3 regions of the Planococcus kocurii genome follow, and region 3 is predicted to be linked to each of the others. Evidence: a T-box and tRNA genes for the amino acid it is inferred to sense, from the RefSeq annotation. Region 3 holds a T-box; the other regions hold tRNA genes.
The links. A T-box is a leader RNA that pairs with one kind of tRNA and senses whether it is charged. The one in region 3 lies ahead of argS (arginine--tRNA ligase), so its partner is inferred to be a tRNA-Arg.
Positions count from the first base shown of each region.

Region 1: it has a tRNA-Arg gene. The T-box ahead of argS (arginine--tRNA ligase) is inferred to sense a tRNA for this amino acid. The anticodon was not compared.
Region 2: it has a tRNA-Arg gene. The T-box ahead of argS (arginine--tRNA ligase) is inferred to sense a tRNA for this amino acid. The anticodon was not compared.

Region 1 covers NZ_CP013661.2:374,604-382,175, reverse strand. Annotated here, with positions in the region: gene racE (glutamate racemase) at 1-576, shown strand, start outside; gene rph (ribonuclease PH) at 653-1,402, shown strand; gene AUO94_RS01915 (XTP/dITP diphosphatase) at 1,399-2,010, shown strand; tRNA gene AUO94_RS01910 (tRNA-Arg) at 2,149-2,222, shown strand; gene AUO94_RS01905 (acyltransferase family protein) at 2,441-4,441, shown strand; gene AUO94_RS01900 (TIGR04104 family putative zinc finger protein) at 4,677-4,976, shown strand; gene AUO94_RS01895 (tetratricopeptide repeat protein) at 5,034-6,044, shown strand; gene tig (trigger factor) at 6,147-7,433, shown strand.
Region 2 covers NZ_CP013661.2:637,559-645,130, reverse strand. Annotated here, with positions in the region: gene trxB (thioredoxin-disulfide reductase) at 1-791, shown strand, start outside; gene AUO94_RS03325 (8-oxo-dGTP diphosphatase) at 994-1,485, shown strand; gene rapZ (RNase adapter RapZ) at 1,472-2,353, shown strand; gene AUO94_RS03315 (gluconeogenesis factor YvcK family protein) at 2,358-3,353, shown strand; gene whiA (DNA-binding protein WhiA) at 3,377-4,327, shown strand; gene AUO94_RS03305 (HPr family phosphocarrier protein) at 4,379-4,636, shown strand; gene clpP (ATP-dependent Clp endopeptidase proteolytic subunit ClpP) at 4,729-5,340, opposite strand; tRNA gene AUO94_RS03295 (tRNA-Arg) at 5,513-5,584, shown strand; gene AUO94_RS03290 (glutaredoxin family protein) at 6,090-6,320, shown strand; gene AUO94_RS17500 (sugar-binding transcriptional regulator) at 6,428-7,471, shown strand; gene gap (type I glyceraldehyde-3-phosphate dehydrogenase) at 7,472-7,572, shown strand, end outside.
Region 3 covers NZ_CP013661.2:94,713-102,284, forward strand. Annotated here, with positions in the region: gene AUO94_RS00520 (alpha/beta fold hydrolase) at 1-479, shown strand, start outside; gene AUO94_RS00525 (nucleotidyltransferase family protein) at 527-1,102, opposite strand; gene AUO94_RS00530 (DinB family protein) at 1,267-1,797, shown strand; gene AUO94_RS00535 (GNAT family N-acetyltransferase) at 2,149-2,604, shown strand; gene AUO94_RS00540 (hypothetical protein) at 2,824-3,036, opposite strand; gene argS (arginine--tRNA ligase) at 3,323-5,014, opposite strand; T-box leader at 5,069-5,282, opposite strand; gene AUO94_RS00550 (hypothetical protein) at 5,696-6,292, shown strand; gene AUO94_RS00555 (thiamine pyrophosphate-binding protein) at 6,595-7,572, opposite strand, start outside.

The DNA.
Region 1 (7,572 bases), 280 kb from region 3:
GCAGCAGCGCTGTACTCTTTGCAGAAGAATTTGCCAATTCCTGTAATTGGTGTTATTTTTCCAGGGGCTCGTGCTGCCATTAAATCTTCAACAACTAAAAAAATTGCCGTTTTAGGCACGTTAGGAACAGTGCAAAGCGGAGCTTATGAAAAAGCAATTTTATCATTAGTTTCTTCTGCACACGTCGTACAACTTGCTTGTCCACGTTTTGTTCCTTTAGTAGAAAGTGATGAATACGAAGGTGAGTTTGCTCATCGAATTGTTCAAGATACATTAGCATCTATTGCCTATGAAGAGTTTGATACGGCAATTTTAGGATGTACGCATTATCCACTGTTACAAGGTTTTATTGAGGAAGTTCTTGGAGATACGGTGAACGTTTTGTCGTCAGCAGAAGAAACGGCCAAAGACGTCGAGCGATACTTGAGCTATAAACAGCAGTTTGCAAATTGGAACAAGCCGCCGGTGCATCGCTTTTATACATCGGGATCTACTCAGATTTTTGGCTCCATTATTCATAAATGGTTAGGCATTGAAAGACCCATGATCTATTCGATTCGATTTCCCAAAACCTGATAGCAGATGCTGTCAGGTTTTTGTCGTTATCAGCGAAATATGGTAAGCTATTTGAGCATATACAAGGAGGATTTTTATGACACGCATAGATAATAGACAAACTAACGAGTTGCGTCCTGTTTCAGTGGACGTAGACTATTTGATTCACCCAGAAGGTTCGGTATTAATCACGGTGGGACAGACGAAAGTAATCTGTACAGCGACGATTGAAGACAAAGTTCCAGGATTCTTGAGAGGTCAAGGCAAGGGCTGGATAACAGCAGAATATTCCATGTTGCCACGTGCAACGAACAGCCGAAACCGTCGTGAGGCTTCAGCTGGGAAAATTGGTGGACGGACAATGGAAATTCAGCGACTGATTGGTCGTGCATTGCGAGCTGTTGTGGATCTTGAGAAGCTAGGTGAGCGTACATTGTGGATCGATTGCGACGTAATCCAAGCAGATGGTGGAACGCGTACAGCATCGATTACAGGGGCATTTATCGCTATGACGATGGCTATTAGTAAGCTAGAGCTTCCGGCATTTCCAGTAACGGACTTTCTTGCTGCAACAAGTGTCGGCGTTACAGCTGAAAACGGATCCATTCTTGACTTGAATTACGTTGAGGATTCTAGCGCTGAAGTTGATATGAACCTAGTTATGACAGGGGCAGGTCATTTCGTGGAATTGCAAGGAACGGGAGAGGAGTCTACGTTTACACGTGCTCAACTCAACGAATTGCTGGACCTTGGAGAAGCAGGAATCCATCAATTGATTGCGATGCAGCGTAGCGCGCTAGGCGATATTGCTGCTCGTATTGGAGAAAAGGTCGTTGTGGAACAATGAAAAAAATTGTAATTGCAACTCAAAACAAAGGCAAAGCTAAAGATTTTGAAGCGTTGCTTGCCCCTCTTGGGTATAAAGTGTTGACTCTACTAGACGTAGCACAAGACCTGGATGTAGAAGAAACGGGTGTCACTTTTGAAGAAAACGCCATCTTAAAAGCAGAAGCCGTTTCGAAAGTATTAGGTATTCCTGTTATTTCCGATGATAGCGGATTAGAAATTGATGCATTGAACGGTGAACCAGGTGTCTATTCAGCACGCTATGCGGGTGCTGCTAAGAGCGATAGCGCAAATATTGATAAAGTGCTTGAGAAAATGTCTGGCGTGCCTGAAAACGGACGTACAGCACGTTTTCGTTGTGTCCTAGCGGTAGCAGCGCCTAACGAGAAGACTGAAACATTTTCGGGCTCTTGTGAAGGAATTATTCTTAGTACGCCTCAAGGCAATAATGGTTTTGGCTACGATCCCATTTTTTACGTTCCTGCACAAAGCAAAGCGATGGCTGAATTGTTGCCTCACGAAAAGGCTGCAATTTCCCATCGCGGCAATGCCTTGCGCGAGTTACAACAGCGCATGCCTAAGTGGTTAAATGAAGAAAAACAAAGCTGAATTCATTTATTTTAATGTTTTTTTAAAATAGCATTGACTTTTCTTCAAATCATTTCTATAATTAAAATTGTCTTTCAATAGAAAAGCAAAGCCGCAAGCGAAATCTTGTGCCACCGTCTAGTCTCTAAGAAAGCTTTCGTCTCAGTAGCTCAGCTGGATAGAGCAACGCCCTTCTAAGGCGTCGGTCGGGGGTTCGAATCCCTCCTGGGACATTATAGGAATGTACATAATTCGAACAAAACCTCCACATCGTTTATTAAACGGTGTGGAGGTTTTGTGTGTAGAAAAAGTATTAAGGACGCTCAACATGTCTGTTTGTAGGTCTATTTCCGACTCGAATAAATCTAATTTACAGAAAAAAAGTGAGAAATTAAGAATATGATACAATTGTATTCAACTATTTATCAATAATAAGGAGTGGCGAAAGTTTATGGAAACCAAAAGGCGTATTCGCCCCGAATTGGAAGGTTTGCGTACAATTGCGGCGATACTAGTAGCCATTTATCATATATGGTTTAATCGAGTTTCAGGTGGCGTAGATGTCTTTTTTGTTGTATCGGGATTTTTGATCACAACATCTTTATTGTCTATGTACCGGAAAAATGGCAAAGTATTGTACTTTTCTTATATTGTCAAACTGATGAAACGATTGTTGCCTACAGCTTGGCTAATTAGCATTACAACTTTAATTGCGGGTCTATACATATTGCCAGTGTTTACAAAGCAGCAAACACTTAACGAATTTTTAGCTTCGGCGTTTTATTTTCAGAATTGGCGGCTTGCCATCGATTCTGTAGATTATTTGGCTCAGAACAACAGTGCTTCTCCGTTTCAGCATTTTTGGGCGTTGAGCATTCAATTTCAGTTTTACTTAGTTTGGTTATTGCTGTTTTTTGTGGCGATTACTTTATTAAGACTTTTCTCAAGCAATCACATTAAACGTATGCTGATCATCGTGATTTCGGTAGTTGCGATCGCATCTTTCGGCTATTCTGTTTACTTAACGATTGTCAATCAGCCAGTTGCTTATTACCATACCTTCACACGTGTATGGGAATTTGGAGTGGGTGGAATCCTTGCGTTAACCATTCATAAAATAGTGATTTCCTCACGTCTTTCCTGGGTTTTAGGGTGGATGGGGTTAATCGGATTGATTAGCTGCGGTATCGTCTTGCAAGTATCCCAGCTGTTCCCAGGTTACGCTGCATTATGGCCAGTGTTATCCGCTGTCCTGATTATCGTTGCTGGGAATTATTCGACCCATTTCAGTGCTTTCCAATTGCTCAGCTGGAAGCCTTTAGTGAAATTCGGAAGTATTTCGTACGCGTTTTATTTGTGGCATTGGCCGCTCCTGATTTTCTATTATGCTTTGTTCGAGGTCGAAACCGTGTCACTTATAGGTGGATTGCTCATCATGACCGTCGCCGCGATTTTTGCTTATGTGACAATTTACGGCTTCGAAGTACCTGTTCGAAACATCCAACTGTCCCTTTGGAAAACAGCAAGTATCATTTTTGTTTTCTCAGGAGCTATATGGCTTTCAACATTTATCTACCAAGAAAGCTCTTTGGCATTACCTGTCGCTGACTCAGAAACATTAAGTGAGAGAATCAACGATCATCCAGGAGCAGCCGTTTATTTGGAGGATGGTCGCTTAACACCTCTAGCTGAATTTGATGAGCCGTTCATTCCGAGACTTGAAGTTGCAGAACAAGACCGGTCGGTTATTTACGAAGAGCGTTGCATGGTAGGGAAAGTCACTACCGCAGCAAAGGTTTGTGAATATGGGGAGCTCATAGATTACGATTACACCATCGCTTTGGTCGGTGGATCCCATTCAGCCCACTGGCAACCAATGCTTGAAGAGTTGGCTAAAACGCATAACTTGAAAATTGTCACTTATCTCAAGAGCAGTTGTCGGTTTACAGAAGAGGACGTGCCCGGTTCTCCAGAATGTGCCGAGTGGTTCACAAACGTGAAAACAAAAATTGCGAAAGATACACCCGACCTTATTTTCACTGTGGGAAATGTAGGCAGCCAACAAGAGGAGTTTGACGAAGTTTCAGACGGCTTTATCGAAGCTTGGAAGTATTTTGAGAAACAAGACATTCCTTTATTTTTGGTGCGCGACACTCCTTGGTATAAACAACATGTTTTAACCTGCCTCAGTCAGAACGCAGATGAACCAGAACAGTGTAAAGCAAAACAAGAAGAAATTGTTAGAGACGTCAACCCGATAACTCAAGCTGATTATATGCCGGAAACTGCTACAACCATTGATTTGACGGATTATTTCTGCGACGGTGAGTATTGTCATTACGTCGTCGGAAATGTTATTACTCATTTTGATGCCAATCACTTAACGGCTACGTTTTCTCGAAGTTTTGCGCCTGTGTTTGAAAAACCAATTCTCGAAGCGTTAGAAAAGTAATGTAGAAACGTTCATAAGCTACTAGCCTGTAAGAGGCTGGTAGCTTATTTTTCTTTGGTTGAAAAACTACTGTACGAGCAGGCAGCGGAAACAAATAGTTAGCGAACAGAAGACCAAGCTGAGAGAGAGGATGGAAAGGATTTGTTTGCTTTTCTATTGTTCCTACTAGTTCCTACATGACGATTAATGAAACCAAACAGTAGTTAATGCGTAGTAATGCTAAGGAGGTGTTTCTGTGCCGACGTGTAAACACTGCAAAAACCAATGGACTTGGAAGCAATCAATGAAGGCATCATGGAAAATGAGTAGCTCGATGCGTTGCCCGTACTGTCTAAGTGACCAATACGCCACTGCAAAATCAAGGCGACGTACGATGATACTAAATTGGGTGGTTTTATTGCCTTTGCCATTGTCTACACTTATGGATCTTTCGTTAACTTCTTCACTTCTTATGATGGTCGGATTGTTCGCTAGTGCTTTACTACTGATTCCCAAGTTGCTAGAGTTGAGCAATGAACATGAAGTTTTTTGGTGAAGTTAGATTGCCCGAGCAATGCTGAGGTTTTTATTTTCTGCGTAAAGGGAATATGATATGATGATGAAACACAAAAGAGGTGGTACTGTGCGAAAGAAATACCGGGAATTGAAACGCAAAGGAAATGTCATTGTTTTTCCGACAACCGTCAATCGGTTATTGTCAGAGGGTATGACGTTCCTAAAAGAAGAACAATACGAAGATGCTCGAGATAGCCTCTACCAGGTGCTGTCTTATGAACCTGATCATGCAGCCGCTTTAGGTGGTTATGCATATTGTCTCTATGAACTTGGAGAGTTTGTAGAAGCTTTAGAAGTGTGTAGAGAACTGTTGCAAATCGGTCCGATCCATTACTTGGAGACGATGGAGCTATACATAAGCATTTTAATGCAAGTCCGTGAATTTGAAGAAGCAGAAAAAATGATTGAAGTCTTAATAGAAGAAAAAGTTTTACCTGAAGAGCGACTTGAGCAGTTTCACCAATTGCGTGAATTGAATGAGCGGATTGCTGCGAATGTAGCGACTGAGAAAGTAGATGCATCGCTTTATGCCATTGAAAACTTTTTGGTGTTGCATCCTTCTGAGCAAGAACAGTTGATTTTAGCTTTGCCGACCACGTCCTACCAGGCGTTAAAGAAAAAATTGCTAGCGATCATCGAGCACCCGGAAGCCGATTTATTGACGAAGACATACATATTATTTATGCTATTTCAAGAAAAAATTGAAGCACAAGTAAAAGTTCAAAAATTCCATTACACAGGCGTATTTAAAACCGAGAGTTTGCCCGATCCATTGAATAACAAGCGTATTAGGCAAATGACGAATCTCTTAGAAGATTCTTTGGCAAAAAATCCGACGCGACTTGAATTGGTTAAAGAATTATTCGAACGTCATATCTATCTCTTGTATCCATTCGTTTGGGATGATTTTAAGGTGGAAGAAGTTGTACAGGCGTATATGGATTATACAGAAGGTTTGTTCAATGGAAAGACGTCATTTAATGAAGATGAAAAGCTACTGGAACTGATTCAGCAAGCTGAACTGTGGTTTGAGATGCGTAATGGGTAGAAATAGTTGAACCTGACAGCATGTGTGCTATAATATGTAGGTTGTCAAAATTCGTATAAAACGTAAAATGACTTTTTAGAAAATGTTTGGAGGGCTTATAATATGTCAGCAAAATGGGAAAAACAAGAAGGTAACACAGGAGTATTAACAGTTGAGGTTCCTGCAGAAGAAGTAAACGCCGGTCTTGATAAAGCGTTTAAGAAAGTTGTTAAAGAAATCAACGTACCAGGATTCCGTAAAGGGAAAATGCCTCGTCAAATGTTCGAAAAACGTTTCGGTGCAGAATCACTTTACCAAGATGCATTAGACTTCATCTTACCGGACGCCTATGCAAATGCAGTTGAAGAAGCAGGAATCAATCCAGTTGACCGTCCTGAAATCGACATCGAAACAATCGAAAAAAACCAGCCGCTAGTGTTTACAGCTAAAGTAGTTGTAAAGCCGATTGCTGAGCTTGGTGAATACAAAGGTCTTGAAGTATCAAAACCTGATACAGAAGTAACGGATGAAGATATCGAAAACCAATTGAAAGAAAACCAAGAACGTTTAGCTGAGTTGACTGTTAAAGAAGACGAAGCGATCGTTGAAGGCGATACAGCTGTAATCGACTTTGAAGGATTCGTTGACGGAGAAGTATTTGAAGGCGGACAAGGAAATGATTATTCTCTTGAAATCGGTTCAAACTCATTCATCCCAGGATTCGAAGAACAATTGGTAGGCGTGAAATCTGGAGAAGAAAAAGACGTTGAAGTTACTTTCCCAGAAGAATACCATGCTGCTGAGCTTGCAGGAAAAGCTGCAACGTTCAAAGTTAAAGTAAGTGAAGTTAAAGGAAAAGAACTTCCTGAACTTAACGACGAACTAGCTAAAGAAATCGATCCTGAAGTTGAAAGCCTAGAAGCACTTCGCACAAAAATGAAAGAAAGCTTAGTTGCTGAGAAAAAATCAGCTGCTGATGCAAAACTTCGTGACGAATTGGTTCAAAAAGCTGCTGAAAACGCAACAATTGATATTCCTCATGCAATGATCCATTCAGAAATGGACCGTATGATGAGTGATTTCGAACAGCGTTTGACTCAGCAAGGCATGAACCTTGAATTGTACTTCCAATTCTCAGGTCAAGACGAAGCTGCACTTCGTGAGCAAATGCACGGTGATGCTGAAACACGCGTACGCGTTTCATTAACACTTGAAGCAATTGCTGAAGCTGAAAACATGAAAGTTACTTCAGAAGATATCGATAAAGAGCTTGAAAAAATGGCTGGTCAATTCAACATGGACATTGAGCAGATCAAAACAGCTTTAGGTGGAACTGAAATGCTTGAAAATGATATCCGCATGCAAAACACAGTGGAGTTCCTAGTGGACAACGCAAAAATTTCTGAATAACACATAAGTAAAACATAAGTAATAAGAAAAACAAGGTGCGGAGACGCACCTTGTTTTCCACTACATAGAACACCGATTTCACAGAGATGAATCCGCTGAATTGACGATAGATCCAATTAGTTGCTACAATTACGATAAT
Region 2 (7,572 bases), 540 kb from region 3:
CACACATTTTAGGACCAGACATTTCAACAAAAATGTTTGAACACGCAAAAAAATTCGGTGCAGAATATGCATACGGTGACGTAACCGAAATTATTGATGGCGAAGAATACAAAACCATTAAAGCCGGATCTAAAGAGTACAAAGCACGTGCAATTATTGTGACGACCGGTGCTGAGTATAAGAAAATGGGGATTCCAGGTGAAAATGAACTAGGAGGCCGTGGTGTCAGTTATTGTGCAGTATGTGATGGAGCTTTCTTTAAACAAAAAGAACTTGTCGTAGTTGGCGGTGGTGATTCAGCGGTTGAAGAAGGTGTTTACTTGACTCGTTTCGCGAGTAAAGTAACAATCGTCCACAGACGTGACGAATTACGTGCACAAAAAATTCTTCAAGATCGTGCTTTTGCAAATGATAAAATTGACTTTATCTGGAGCAATACAGTTAAAGAAATTCACGATGATGGCAATGGCAAAGTAGGTGCAGTTACGCTGGTGTCTACTGAAGATGGTTCTGAAAAAGAATTTAAAGCAGATGGTGTCTTTATCTATATCGGCATGCTTCCTTTAACAAAACCATTTGCTGAGTTGGGCATTTTGAATAAGGACGGATATATTGTAACGAACGACAAAATGGAAACGACTGTTCCAGGGATTTATGCAGCAGGCGATGTTCGTGAAAAAACATTGCGTCAAGTAGTTACTGCGACAGGCGATGGCAGTATTGCCGCACAAGCAGCTCAACACTATATTGAAGAGTTAGTAGAGAAAATTAGCATGAAAGCACAAGCTTAATTAGTTTTTAACTGTTTTGTAACGTGGTTGTCATGAATAAGGTTTATAGTAAGAAGAGTAAATTGACCCCCTTTTTATAAAAGATTTTGTTGGGCTGTCTTTCGAGTAACTCGAAAGACAGCCTCTTTTTTTATTCTTTTGCATGACACGCCAGGATAGATGTATAATGGAGAGAGTTTACAATAGAGACGGAGTGTCGAATGTGCAGCGAATCGCGAATTTATTAGTCATTGAAAATGGACAAGTATTATTATTGAAAAAACCACGACGTGATTGGTATGTAGCGCCCGGTGGTAAAATGGAAGCCGGAGAATCGATTATCGAAGCTGCAGTCCGTGAGTTCAAAGAAGAAACGAATGCTACCCCAATAGGTACACATTTAAAAGGGGTCTATACCATGATGATTCAAGAACATGAAAAAACGGTGGATGAGTGGATGTTGTTTACGTTCGCTGCAAACCGCGTAATTGGAGAGTTATTTCAAGAAACGACCGAGGGGCTGTTAGAGTGGCATCCAGTAGAAGCGTTGGCATCTTTGCCAATGGCTGAAGGGGACCGGACCAATCTGCAATTTGCAGCTAACCAGCAAGGAGTTCAGTACGGGACATTCTACTATACGCCAGAATTTCAGCTGATCAAAGAAACCATCCAATCATCAATTGAAGAGGTGAATCATCCTAATGGAAAAGCATAAAGAAGAAACAGAGTTAATCATTATTACAGGCATGTCAGGTGCAGGTAAAACGGTCGCAATCCAAAGCTTTGAAGATTTAGGTTTTTTTACAATCGATAATTTGCCTCCCACGTTATTGCCAACGTTTATCAATTTGATGAGAGATTCGGGAAAATCGATGAAGCGCGTAGCTGCAGTTATGGATTTGCGCGGAGGCGATTTTTTTGATAGTTTAGTAGACGCAATTGACCACCTATCACAAGATCCGAATGTCTCCATCACGATTCTATTTTTGGATGCAGAAAACGAAACCTTAGTGAGCCGCTACAAGGAAACGAGAAGATCTCATCCACTGTCACCCGGTGGATTGGTTTTGGGTGGCATCAAAAAAGAGCGCGATATGCTGAGTGACCTTCAAGGGAGAGCACAGCATATATACAATACTTCTAACATGAAGCCTCGCCAACTAAAAGAACGAATCATCGCCGATTTTTCATCAAAGACCAGTAATGTCTTTACCGTAAACGTCTTGTCTTTCGGATTTAAACACGGCATGCCGATTGATGCTGATTTGGTGTTTGATGTACGCTTTTTACCAAACCCTTATTATATTGAAGAGTTGAATCCGCTAACAGGGCTTGATGAGCGAGTGTCGAGCTATGTACTAAAATGGCAAGAAACGCAAACGCTGCTAGAAAAATTAACTGATTTACTGCAGTTTATGATTCCACAGTACAAAAATGAAGGGAAGGCACAACTTGTTATCGCCTTCGGTTGTACAGGAGGCCAACACCGCTCGGTTACGTTAGCTGAGTACTATGGCAAGCTTCTGGCACAGAATAATAAAGTGATTATCACGCATAGAGACATTAAAATTAGAAAGGATTGAGTGCATGGAACATAATCAGCACCGGAAACGTATCGTTATTTTAGGCGGCGGCACGGGACTGTCTACATTGTTGCGTGGGTTAAAATTGTATCCACTGGATTTGACGGCTATTGTAACAGTTGCAGACGATGGTGGAAGTTCGGGACGCTTAAGAAATGACCTGGATATTCCACCCCCGGGAGATATTCGAAATGTTATGGCAGCATTATCAGATACAGAACCTTTAGTTGCTGAAATGTTCCAATATCGATTTAAGCACTCCTTAGATCTTGACGGTCATTCTTTGGGTAATCTAATGCTCGCGGCATTGACGGATATTACAGGCGACTTTTCCCATGCAGTCCGCGAAATGAGTCGTGTATTAAGTGTCAATGGCACGGTTTTACCTGCCGCCAACCAAATTGTTACGCTTAGCGCAGAGCTAGAAGATGGGACGATTATAAAAGGGGAATCCAAAATTCCTGCCTATTTACAGCCAATTAAAAGTGTGTTTATTGAACCACATGATGTTAAAGCCTTGCCTGCAACAATTGCAGCAATTAAAAATGCAGACGTAATTGTTGTGGGTCCAGGTTCTTTATACACCAGTATTTTGCCGAACTTGTTAGTGAAAGATATTAAAAAAGCAGTCATAGCTGCTAAGGCAAAGAAAATATACATCTGTAATTTAATGACACAAGCAGGGGAGACTTATCAATATACAGCCTCTGACCATGTTCAAGCACTTTACAATCATGTCGGAGAAAAATTTCTAGATGCTATTCTAATTGATAAAGTCCAAATGCCGTCTAACATTGCAGAACGTTACGAAAAAGAGAAAGCATGGCCTGTTGAGTATGACGAAGAGCGCCTGAAAAAAATGGGTCTCGAAGTCTACAGAAAAGACATTGCTAATATCTCTGGAGAAACTGTACGTCACGAGCCGACGAAAGTTGCAGAATGGTTATTCGAATATGCTGATGGCCGTGCTAGTGAAGATTCGAAGCAGTTGTATTTTTGACGCTTTGAAAGGAGGAACGAATTTTGTCTTTTGCATCCGAAACAAAAAAAGAAATGACACAAATAGAGATAGATGATTGCTGCGGCAAAGCAGAGCTTTCCGCAATGATCCGGATGAATGGCACTCTATCGTTTTCCAATCGGCAATTGAGCCTGGATATTCAAACTGAGAATGCGGCGATCGCCCGCCGTATTTACACGTTATTAAAACGTTTTTACAAAACTTATCCCGTCGAATTGCTGGTTAGAAAAAAGATGCGCTTAAAAAAGAATAATATTTACATTTGTAGAATCCGAGAAGGCGCTAAGCATATTCTCGAAGATCTCGAAATTTTGACTGAAGGATTTCAATTCCAGCACCAGATTGTCAAGTCGCTGATTGAAAAGAACTGTTGCAAACGTTCGTATATCCGAGGTGCCTTTTTAGCTGGAGGATCTGTCAATAATCCTGAAACGTCATCTTACCATCTCGAAATTTACTCGCTCTACAAAGACCATGCAGACTCGTTAGTTGAATTAATGAACGAATTTCGTTTGAATAGCAAAACGATTGAACGTAAAAAAGGATTTGTGACTTACCTGAAAGAAGCAGAAAAAATTTCTGATTTTCTAAGCATTACAGGCGCACATTCTGCTTTATTGAAATTTGAGGATGTTCGAATTATTCGAGATATGCGTAATAGCGTTAATCGGTTAGTAAATTGTGAAACCGCTAACTTAAACAAAACCATCGATGCGGCATTGCGGCAAGTAGAAAATATTCGATTTATCGACCAAACAATTGGCATTGACCAATTGCCTGAAAGACTACGTGAAATCGCCAGACTCCGGGTAGAGTGTCAAGATGTGACGTTAAAAGAGCTAGGGGAAATGGTATCGGGCGGAACCGTCAGCAAGTCGGGGGTAAACCATCGTCTGCGAAAAATTGATGAGATTGCAGCATCCCTGAGAAATGGAGAAATGATCGGCCGCTAGCTAGGCTGTTCGTTTATATAGAAGAGAGTTGAGTTTTGGAGGAGGATCCGTATGGTTGAAAAACAAGTAAAAGTACGATTAAAATCAGGTCTTCAAGCAAGACAAGCAGCGTTATTTGTTCAAGAAGCAAATCGATACAGCGCAGATGTTTATTTGGAAAAAGACAATAAGAAAGTAAACGCCAAAAGTATTATGGGAATTATGAGCTTGGCAATTAGTAAAGGAACAGAAGTCACCATTTCTGCAGAAGGCTTGGATGAAGAAAAAGCGGTTCAGTCTTTATCGGAGATTATTGAAAAAGAAGCGTAAAAAAGCAGCAATCTATTATTTCAAGTAACTTCCACAAACGAAACGTATAAAAAAACTCACAGTCAAAGATGACTGTGAGTTTTTTGCTTGATTTAGTTTTCTTTTTTGTGGTTTTCAGGCAATTTGCTACGTGTAATCACTTGGTCGATTAAGCCGTATTCAAGTGCGCGTTCTGCTGTCATGAAGTTATCGCGATCTGTATCTTTAGCGATAACTTCGATTGGCTGACCTGTACGCTCAGAAAGAATCTGGTTTAATTTTTCGCGAAGGTGAAGAATGCGTTTTGCTGCAATTTCGATTTCAGTCGCTTGTCCTTGGGCACCACCAAGCGGTTGGTGAATCATTACTTCAGCATTTGGAAGTGCAAGGCGTTTGCCTTTTGTTCCTGCTGCAAGTAGGAAAGCACCCATTGAAGCAGCCATACCGATACAGATTGTTTGAACGTCTGGACGGATAAACTGCATCGTATCATAAATCGCCATACCAGCTGTGATACTACCACCTGGGCTGTTAATGTAGATTGAAATATCCTTATCTGGATCTTCTGCTTCAAGGAATAGAAGTTGCGCCACAATAGAGTTTGCAACGTTATCATCAATTGCACTACCTAGCATAATGACGCGGTCTTTTAACAAACGTGAGTAAATATCGTAAGCACGTTCGCCTCGGCTAGTTTGTTCGATTACTGTAGGAATTAAGTTCATAGAATAGTTCCTCCTCGATTAAGTGTTTTACAAACAATGCTGAAAGTTCTCTCAGCTGTACTATTATCATACACATCATGGTCAATGAAGGTCAAATCTAACGAATCAAAAAAACGGACTTGATTATGTTAAAATATTTTTGTATAATAGAAAAGTCGCTAATAGCGAAAACGCCCTCGTAGTGTAATGGATCACACGTAAGATTCCGGTTCTTGAGATGGAGGTTCGATTCCTTCCGAGGGCATAAGAAAAGCACAACAACTCGTTGAATCCGGAAAAAGCCTATTCAACTAAAATCTATTGTTCTAAAGTTGAGAAATGCCCCTTTGCCTTAATTGGTAAAGGGGTGTTTTTTACTTTTGGCTGTATTTTTTGATTTCAAAAAACCAAAGAGAAAAGGGAAGTTTAAAAGAGCCGGTAGAAAGGGAAATGACTAATAGCTTATACTAGTAGAGAAAAGCAACAGGTGAGCAAATTACTGATTCTTATTGTCATCGTATCTATTGGTAGTGAAGCAGCGATTCTCGTACCAATATAATGGCTTCATGCACCTTAAAGAAGAGAGTAACGAGTTTTAAGCACAAATTGAAATTTAGTAACAGTGTACACTTGATTTACTACCTAACTTAGTAGAAACAATGGAAAGCTCTGTTGATCAATAGTAACGTGTTATTGATTGTCTAACAGATATCGGTTTGGAGAAAGCTTCACCAGTAACTTCATACTTTTATTTAGAAAGAAGGAGACAGATGTACACTTTATACACGCGTTCTAATTGCCCTCTTTGCGATGAAGCCAAATTGATGATTGCACTAGTCAACGAGGAGGTACCATTGCCTTACACAGAAGTAGATATCGAAAGTGATGAAGCCTTACACGAAAAATACATGATGATGATTCCTGTATTAGAAAAAAACAATCGCGTATTGGTGTATGGCAATATTGGTTATGTTGAATTACTAGAAGCGTTAGAAACTTAACGCTTCTTTTTATTTGCAATTAAAAGAAAGATTAGGTAGAATGAATTTAGTGGGACGCACAATTAATTAGTGGGACAAAAAACGTCCAGATAGAATGGAGTGAACCTATGGATGCATTATCTGTCGCTCAGCAAAAGTTGATGCCGGAAATGTCCGAACTCCTGAAAAAACGTTATCAAATTTTACAGATTATCAACTTGGAACAGCCAATCGGTAGGCGAACTTTGAGTGAAGTTGCCGGTTTGACAGAGCGAGAAATTAGAAAAGACACGGATTTACTACGCAATCAGCAATTGATTGAAATGAAAACAGCGGGCATGACAGTTACTTCGCAAGGATTGGAAGTGCTAGAGAAGCTAAAAGTTTTTGTGCGTGAAATGTCTGGACTGACAGATATGGAAATACAGCTACAGGAAATTCTAGGAATTACGAAAGTTGTGATCTTACCGCAAGATAGCGATGAAATTCCAGCAGTGAAGTCCCATATTGGTAAAGAGGCTGCTCGTTTTTTGGAAACGTTGTTTGCTCGCTATAAGAAAATCGCTGTTACTGGCGGTAGCACAATGGCGGCTATCTCGAAAGAACTAACGAACGTAAAGCCGGACAAAGCGCTGCAATTTATCGCTGCACGCGGTGGACTGGGAGAAGATGTTTTGCACCAAGCAAATACGATTGCAGCTGCATTTGCCGAAAAAACAGGTGGTTCATTTAAGACGCTATACTTGCCTGATCATTTGAGTGCAGAAGCATTTGCCATGATGATGAAAGAACCAGTGATTAAAGAAATGATGGATTTGTACGATCAAACAGATGTTGTCGTCCACGGGATTGGCAATGCAGGAGAGATGGCGGTTCGTCGGCACTCTTCTACTGAAGAAGTTGAAAAGATTCATTCAGGCGGAGCGATTAGTGAGGCTTTCGGCTATTATTTCGATAAAGACGGAAAAATTGTTTATCGCATTCGAACGGCGGGCATTCAATTAGAGCAGGTGCAAAAAGCGACAACTGTTTTGGCAGTTGCCGGTGGTGAATCTAAAGCAAGAGCGATTTTATCGTACGCTAAAAACGCAGCGAGTCCGACAGTGTTGATCACAGACGAAGGTGCTGCACGAAAAATTATGGAATTGACTAAAAAATTGGAGGAATACTAAATGACTTTAAAATTAGCAATTAACGGATTTGGACGTATAGGACGCATTGTATTTCGTGAAGCTTTAACAAATGACGAAGTAGAAGTGGTAGCAGTAAACGA
Region 3 (7,572 bases):
TGACATTTGAATATGTCTATAAAGGGTGGAGAAATTACATGGAACAGTCGGTATTTGCAAATGAAGAAGAAATTTCCCAGGAGTACCTGACGTATACAAACCGGTGGGATTCACGCAAAGAGAAATACGCTGCGTCCCTTTTTAAAAAGAGACAGGATGGAAACTTTGAATTGGCAGCATCGACTTTTACCGTTCTCGCTATTATCAAAGCATTTTTTAAAGAGCCTTTTACAGAAGTCTATCCATTTATCAAGATGCCAACACTCTTGCTTTATGCAGAACTTCCTAAGAGCTTGAACGCGGCAAGAGTGACAGGGATTGGTCAGCTGCGAAGCAATGTTGAAAATGTTTCAGTAATAGCTATAGGTGGTTCGTCACATATGATCCAATGGGACGAACCACAACAAATCGCTATAATTATCAGCAAGTGGATCATGGGGGAAGGTTGCGCCATATTTCCACCTTTTACGGTCATTTAGTCTCTGACAACTGATGCTAGGTTACTTTACATTTATCGAAGAAGCTTTTACTCATTTATATGTAAGGTAATGATTAACCGATTCCAAGTAAGCTTCCAATTTTTCTGTTGAATGCGCTTTTGATAGACTGCAATACGCTCTTTATTTGCCGTGAAAAAAGGAGTCGGTCTAACCGTTAAGCTAATTACATCTATGATTCCATGAGGGGCTATTAATACTAGGTTATCGTTTTTGTCTAATTTAATTCCTAGCGCGGTCGCAGTTTCTGGGAACTTTGCTATTGCGTCAATAGCTGAACTATAAGGTGCTACTCTATTTCTACTATGCATCCGTGCCTGATTCTTTACGGACCATGGCACATTAGGAAGTAAACTTACTAAGGTGCTTTCTAGTTGTTTTTCTATTTTTTCATCTAAATTTTCAGCATCATAATAAATTACATCAATATCCCGTAGAGTAGTTCTTTCACCATATCCATGCAAGGTATCCCAGACTTTCGAGCGAATAAAACCCGCACAAATCCAGCTATCAGGAAGATTTAATCCCTTCACCGTTTTAAGTAGTTTCATCATCCATGCGTCTTTTCGTATCAATTCAATAATATCGTTCTCACTTTTAATCACGGACTTCTCTCCCCTTCCACAAGTATTTACTATTAGCCAGAGAAAAAAGATCATCAGGTGGTCGTCTTTACAGTGTAGCTATAATTATATCAAAACTTTCGGAATTATAAGTCTTAAAAAAATCTATATTACGAGTAATCTTAATAAAGAATGGAGGCAACCAGATGATAGATTATCGAATAATACCCACAGAAAATTTTTCTGAAAAAATTGGGGAACTTGTTTCCATGTTGGAACATACGAGAGAAGTTACGCTAAATGAGATTTTTGATTTAAGTCAAAGAGATTTGGATTATTTATCCGATAAAAGAGGGAATTCCATCGGTTCTCTTTTGACCCACATTGCATCTATTGAATTTGTTCATCAAACTATTTCAAGCGAAAATAGAGATCTGACAGAAAGTGAATACATAAAATGGAGAACTTCTTTAGAACTTGGAGATACAGCTAGAGTGGAGATCCAAAAAAATCCTCTTGTTTATTATTTGAACGAATTACATCAAGTTCGACAAGACACTTTAGCATTACTAAAATCTAAGCAGGACAGTTGGTTAGCAGAAGAAAAAATATGGCCTAGTGGCACTCTCTATAATAATTACTATCTTTGGTTCCATGTCATGGAGGATGAGATTAACCATCGCGGACAAATTCGAACAATTAAAAGATTGTTAAAAAGTAAAGATTTTAATTATTAGACTTGATTCCCACAAACAATAAAAATTTCCAAATCAGCTAGATTTACTGTTTAAAAAAAGTTGTATATAAATTTGGACAAATAAGCAATTGAATGCATCATTTTTCTAGCGAATCTTCTATCTTCTTGGTTTTTATGACACATTTTTTGGTATATTATTCCTCAATCATCTAGGAAAATTCACTAAGAAATGCTATAGTCAACAGGATCAGAAATTTCACTAAACGAGCCAGTGCTATACAAGGAGGCGTTTATTATGACAAACAAAATTACCGTTTCCATTAATGAGTACAAGGGGATAGCGCCTAATTAACATTATTTCGCATTCCCCGAAAATCGAAAGGGGAAAATTATGAGTATAGAAAATGTGAAAATCGTCGAATTGACTGCAGAAAATTGGTATGACTGCTGTGAATTAGAGGTAGCAGAAGAACAAGTACAATACATGGAACCAAATGCTGTATCAATTGCTCAATCGAAGTTTGAAACTAGCTTAAAACCTTACGCCATCTATACAGGTGAGAAAACAGTCGGCTTTTTGATGTATAACTCTATTCCGGAGGAACTTGACGGTTATTGGGTATACCGAATAATGGTGGACAAAGCCTTCCAAGGTCAAGGAATTGGGAAAGCTGCAACTAAATTAATGATTGCTGAGATGGCCAAATCACTGCATGCCACAAAAATTGTCGTCGGCTATCATCCAGACAACTTGAATGCCCATAATTTATATGCAAGTTTGGGATTCGAGGACCATGGAGATCGGTTCGGCAAAGAAATGGCTGTTGTAAAACAATTAGTCGATTAACGAATCAAAAAAACGTTTTTTGGATGCATACAAGATGAGACCGTATTGCGCAAATGTCCGAACGATTAATCGAACGTTCCTCGATAAACTTTTTGTGATCTATAGTTATCGTAAAAAGCACTCGCTATTCGAGACATTTATACACCCTGCACACGAAAGCATAAACGCCCAACCAGTTCCCTGGTTGGGCGTTTTCTTTTTGAAAGCAATCCACTAGAATTAAGAAAATAGTTCTTTATCTGCAGAAACCTGACGGTAAAGTGAGAAAACCTCTTCATTTTCCTTCTCCCACGTTAAATCTCTCTGCATTGGAATCGCATAAGCTGCCTCCATGTCACTCACAAGAGTAGCCAACATTCGTTTTTTCCGATTTGTCGGATACGCTCCCTGCTTGATTACTTCATAACGTTTCGTATAGTACTTCAACATCATTCTACATACTCCCTCAAGTAAAAAAATGGCCGTGCTATCCGCTATTTCTTCGTTTAGCCTTTCAGTATACCGGAGTATTTCATATCTTTATATTAAATATACTCATACGAACTCCAGATAGCTACTTCTAAACAGTGAAGCGGGTACATATGATTTGATCCTAGACATAAAGCAAGAGAAAAGCACTTTAACCTCCTCCCTTCCTGATATTCAATCCTAGATAAAACGTTTCTAGCGTTTATTATCAAAATAAGAGTTAGTTCGTGCCCTTCGCTAAATTTCTTCCTTACATTTTTTCAGGTGCTTTGACTCCCAGTAATCGTAACCCTTCCTTTAAGACAATTGTTACTGCTTGAACCAATGCTAATCTCCCTTCTTGCTCAAGATCTTCGTTTAGTATTTTCACGTGGCTATAATAGGTGTTAAATTCTTGTGCCAGTAAAATTAGGTATTTAGCAATTTGTGAAGGTTCAGCATGATCAAAGCTTTTTGCAATAATTTCTGGGAATGCAAGTAATAACTTTACGATCGGCCAACTGTAGTCATCATTTAACCCCACTGGATTGAGATGATAACTATCAATGCCAGACTTGGTTAAAATCGAACGAGCTCTTGCATGCGCATATTGAACGTATGGACCCGTAGCACCTTCAAATTTCAGCATTTCTGAAAGCGAGAATTCTATATTATTTTGACGTTCGTTTTTTAAATCATGAAAAATGATAGCTCCAACTCCGACCATTTTTGCAACCTCGTCCTTGAAAGCCAAAGTCGGACTTTTTTCAGCTATATTTTTCTCTGCCAGTCCAATTGCTTCTTTGATGACTTGTTCCAGCAATACTACTGTGCCTTTTCTAGTGGACATCTTTTTCCCATGCTTCAAGATGAAACCAAAAGGAACATGGATCATGTCATTTGCCCATTCGTATCCCAGTTTTTCCAGCACAAAAAACAATTGTTTAAAATGCAGTGTCTGTTCTTGTCCTACTACATAAAAGGATTTATCAAATTGATAATTTCTTTTTCTGAAAACAGCTGCTGCTAAATCACGGGTGCCATATAGTGTAGCACCATCTGATTTTCTAATTAATAATGGCGACAAGTTATAGTTGCTCAAATCAACAATGTCAGCTCCATTTGACTTCACCAACAATTGTTTTTCCTCAAGCAACTTCACTATTTCATTCATTTTATCGTTATAAAATGCTTCACCATTATAGGAATCAAAATCAATATCTAATAATTTATAAATTTTAGCGAATTCTTGAAGAGACTCGTTTCGGAACCATTCCCATAATTTTCTCGCTTCCTCATCTCCGTCTTCAAGCTTTTTGAACCACAGTCTCGCGCTATTTTCCAAGGCGGGATCTGCCTCAGCTTTCTCATGGAACTTAACATACAGCTTCAACAATTCACTAATGGGTTCATTTTTTACATCTGCTTCTTTCCCCCAAGCTTTATAAGCAGCAATCAATTTACCGAATTGAGTTCCCCAGTCACCTAAGTGATTGATTCGAACTGTTTGAAAGCCACATTTTTCGGATATGTTTGCTAAAGAGTTACCAATAACAGTTGATCTAAGATGACCCATAGAAAAGGGTTTCGCAATATTTGGAGAAGAGAAATCTAAAGTCACAACCTTTGACTGTCCCATATCAGAAGATCCGTATTCAGTGCGCTTATGTAAAACTGTTTTTATCGTTTTTAAACTGACAACAGTTTTGTTATAAAAACAGTTTACATACGGACCTTCCGCCACTACCTTTTCAAAAAAAGGATGGGAAACTTTTTGTGCCAAGTCTTTTGCTATTTCTACTGGAGACTTTTTAAGTAGCTTTGCCAATGTGAAACAGGGGAAAGCTATATCTCCTTGTGTGCTATATTTTGGTTGTTCAATCAATTTCACAACCTCATTAAACTCCAGTATTCCGCTCAAACTTGAAGCAATTTCATCAGCGTAAGTTCTCAATAAATCCATACAATCTCCCCCTTTTTTAGATAAAAATAAAAAAGCCCGTCTCTGTATATGTTATACAGAGACGGACTTTCCCCGCGGTACCACTCTTATTGTCCAACTATTATGGACCGGCTCAACATGATAACGGGATATCCCGACAATACCCTACTAAACTATTCAGGCAGTTTCTTAGAAGTGCGCTTCATCGTAATAGAACCTATCAGGCTTTCACCATCCCTGACTCGCTAGTGGATCTAATTACAACTACTCTCTTCATCATAGAATTTACATATTTTTCAATTAGCATACCCTACTAATTTCCTTAAGTCAAACTCCTTAAAGAACAGACCCTATTTATTATTACTTTCAAATAGCTAACTCAGTAAAAAGGAAGCTTTTTTAGTTGCTTTTGCCTTCTGCAAATTTCCAGATTGTCCTTGACTAGTTTCGACTACTCTGGCTTTGAGATGAGAAGAATAATAGCTTTCTCTTCTCATAGATTAGCTTTTATCATACTGTTTCTTTATATAGACTCGTTAAAACTAATGATTAACCAATACAAAACTTGTAAAAAGATGAATTTCCAGCAAATCATCAGTCAAAATCTATTTCTTGCGATATAATAAAAATATTCAGTTAGTTTCTTCAACGCAACTAGACTATAAACAGATAATAGAATAGATAGATAAAAGGAGGCATTAAATGAAAAGAGTAACTACACTTCTCGCACTGTCGTTCGTTTTTTTGAGCGCCTGTGCAAATGATGTTGAAAAATCAAACTCTATTTCTGCTGTTGAATTAACAGAGAAAGAACGTGCGATATTGACAACTACTTCAGATAAATCATTTGTTTTCGATTTCAGTATTAATAGTGAATACAAAGAGGTATCTGTATGGGTTGAAAAATACCAATCAGGTACATTGATTGAGGAGATAGTTGGTTCTCTATCTGCAGAGGCAGAGGGTAACGGTACTATTATTTTTGCAACCTCCAAACTAGAGAACGATGGTGAAAAACAGACGTTTAATATTGGAATTAGTAGTAACGGTCATACAGGTTCCGTAAGTAATATAGAAATTAATCCAGAAGATTTGGTTGATATGGCAAGTGTTTGGGGACAACTTGAAGGTGAAAAAAAGTCGATTGACGATGAGTTGGTATTAGCTAATATTAGTTATTCAAATGATCAAGTTATAAGTAGTCTATCTACTGATTTTTTTAACGATGTTGAAAATCACATAGATGAACTAGCACAATATGATCTTGTCTACCTTCTTAAAGCTGAATTTAAAAAATAAAGATATAAGCGTCTTTCTCTTGAGAAAATGCTTTAGCTCTTACTAGACAAGTGTACATCCTAGTAAAAATCACTTCGTATACGCTTTAATCCATAAACGCCACAGCTCTATGACAAAGTGAGCTGTGGCGTTTATTCTATTTCTATAGATTTTCAAATAAGGCATAGCCTTTTGATAAACTTCATTTCTTCAATATCGCCTACGCTATTTTCTTAATGATATTACGTTTACTGAAACTTAAATGGCCTCTCTTTTTAAACAGTAACCTTTTAGAAATCAGTTTATCAATAGCAATTTCTTTCCTACTTCCCAAAAGAAGAAAGAAATTTAACTCGATCTCCCATTGGCGGGATGTTGTTATCAACCAATGCAACCTCTAAAATTGCTGGACCGTTTAAATAAGTTAATGCATTTAACACATTTTGAGATAAATCTTCAAAGCTATCTACACGGAAATTCGGGATATTTAATGCTTCAGCCATTGCTGTAATATTGACGGGTTCTTGTTCAAAGGATGGATGTGAACGCTTGTATTGCAACGTATGTCCCTGATATACCATCCCTAAACGCGCATTATTCATTACGACGAACAAAATAGGCAATTTATATTCTTTCGCAGTTAAAATTTCCATCCCGTGCATAAAGAAGCAACCATCTCCTGTGATGGCAACTACCGGTCGATTGGGTTCAGCAAGTTTCGAGCCAATTGCTGCGCTTAATCCGCTTCCCATTGCACCAAAATGTACGTTGATATCGAACGTGTCTTCCTCCAACACTTCCATGTCATGGATTACATAAGCCATAAATTCTCCGATATCTATCGTATATCGAGTAGAAGTTGGTAAGAATTCCTGTAACTTCCGTAAGACATTCTTTGTATTAAATTCCTCTTCTGTATCAGCGGATGACTCTCGTCCAATTGCCTTCACAGTTGTCGGTCGCTCTAGTCCTCTTGCTTTGAGTTCTTCAATTAGTTTAGTTAAACCCTCTGACATATCTCCATGTATTGGAACATCAACCGGATACTTTCGGTTAAAAACGGTAGAATCAAAATCAATTTGAATGACGAATCGGTCTTTTGCCAGATTTGGGTTATAATTACTTGTCGCTGTTTCACCTAAACTTGATCCCAGAACAAGTAGTGTTTCTGCATCTCCCTCATTCACAAACAAAGACGTATCATTTTTTCCGGCGAAACCAAACACTCCAGAAAATAAAGGGTGGTCTTCCCGGAAAAGCCCTTTTGCCACAGGTGTTGCAACAATTGGCCAATTGAGCAA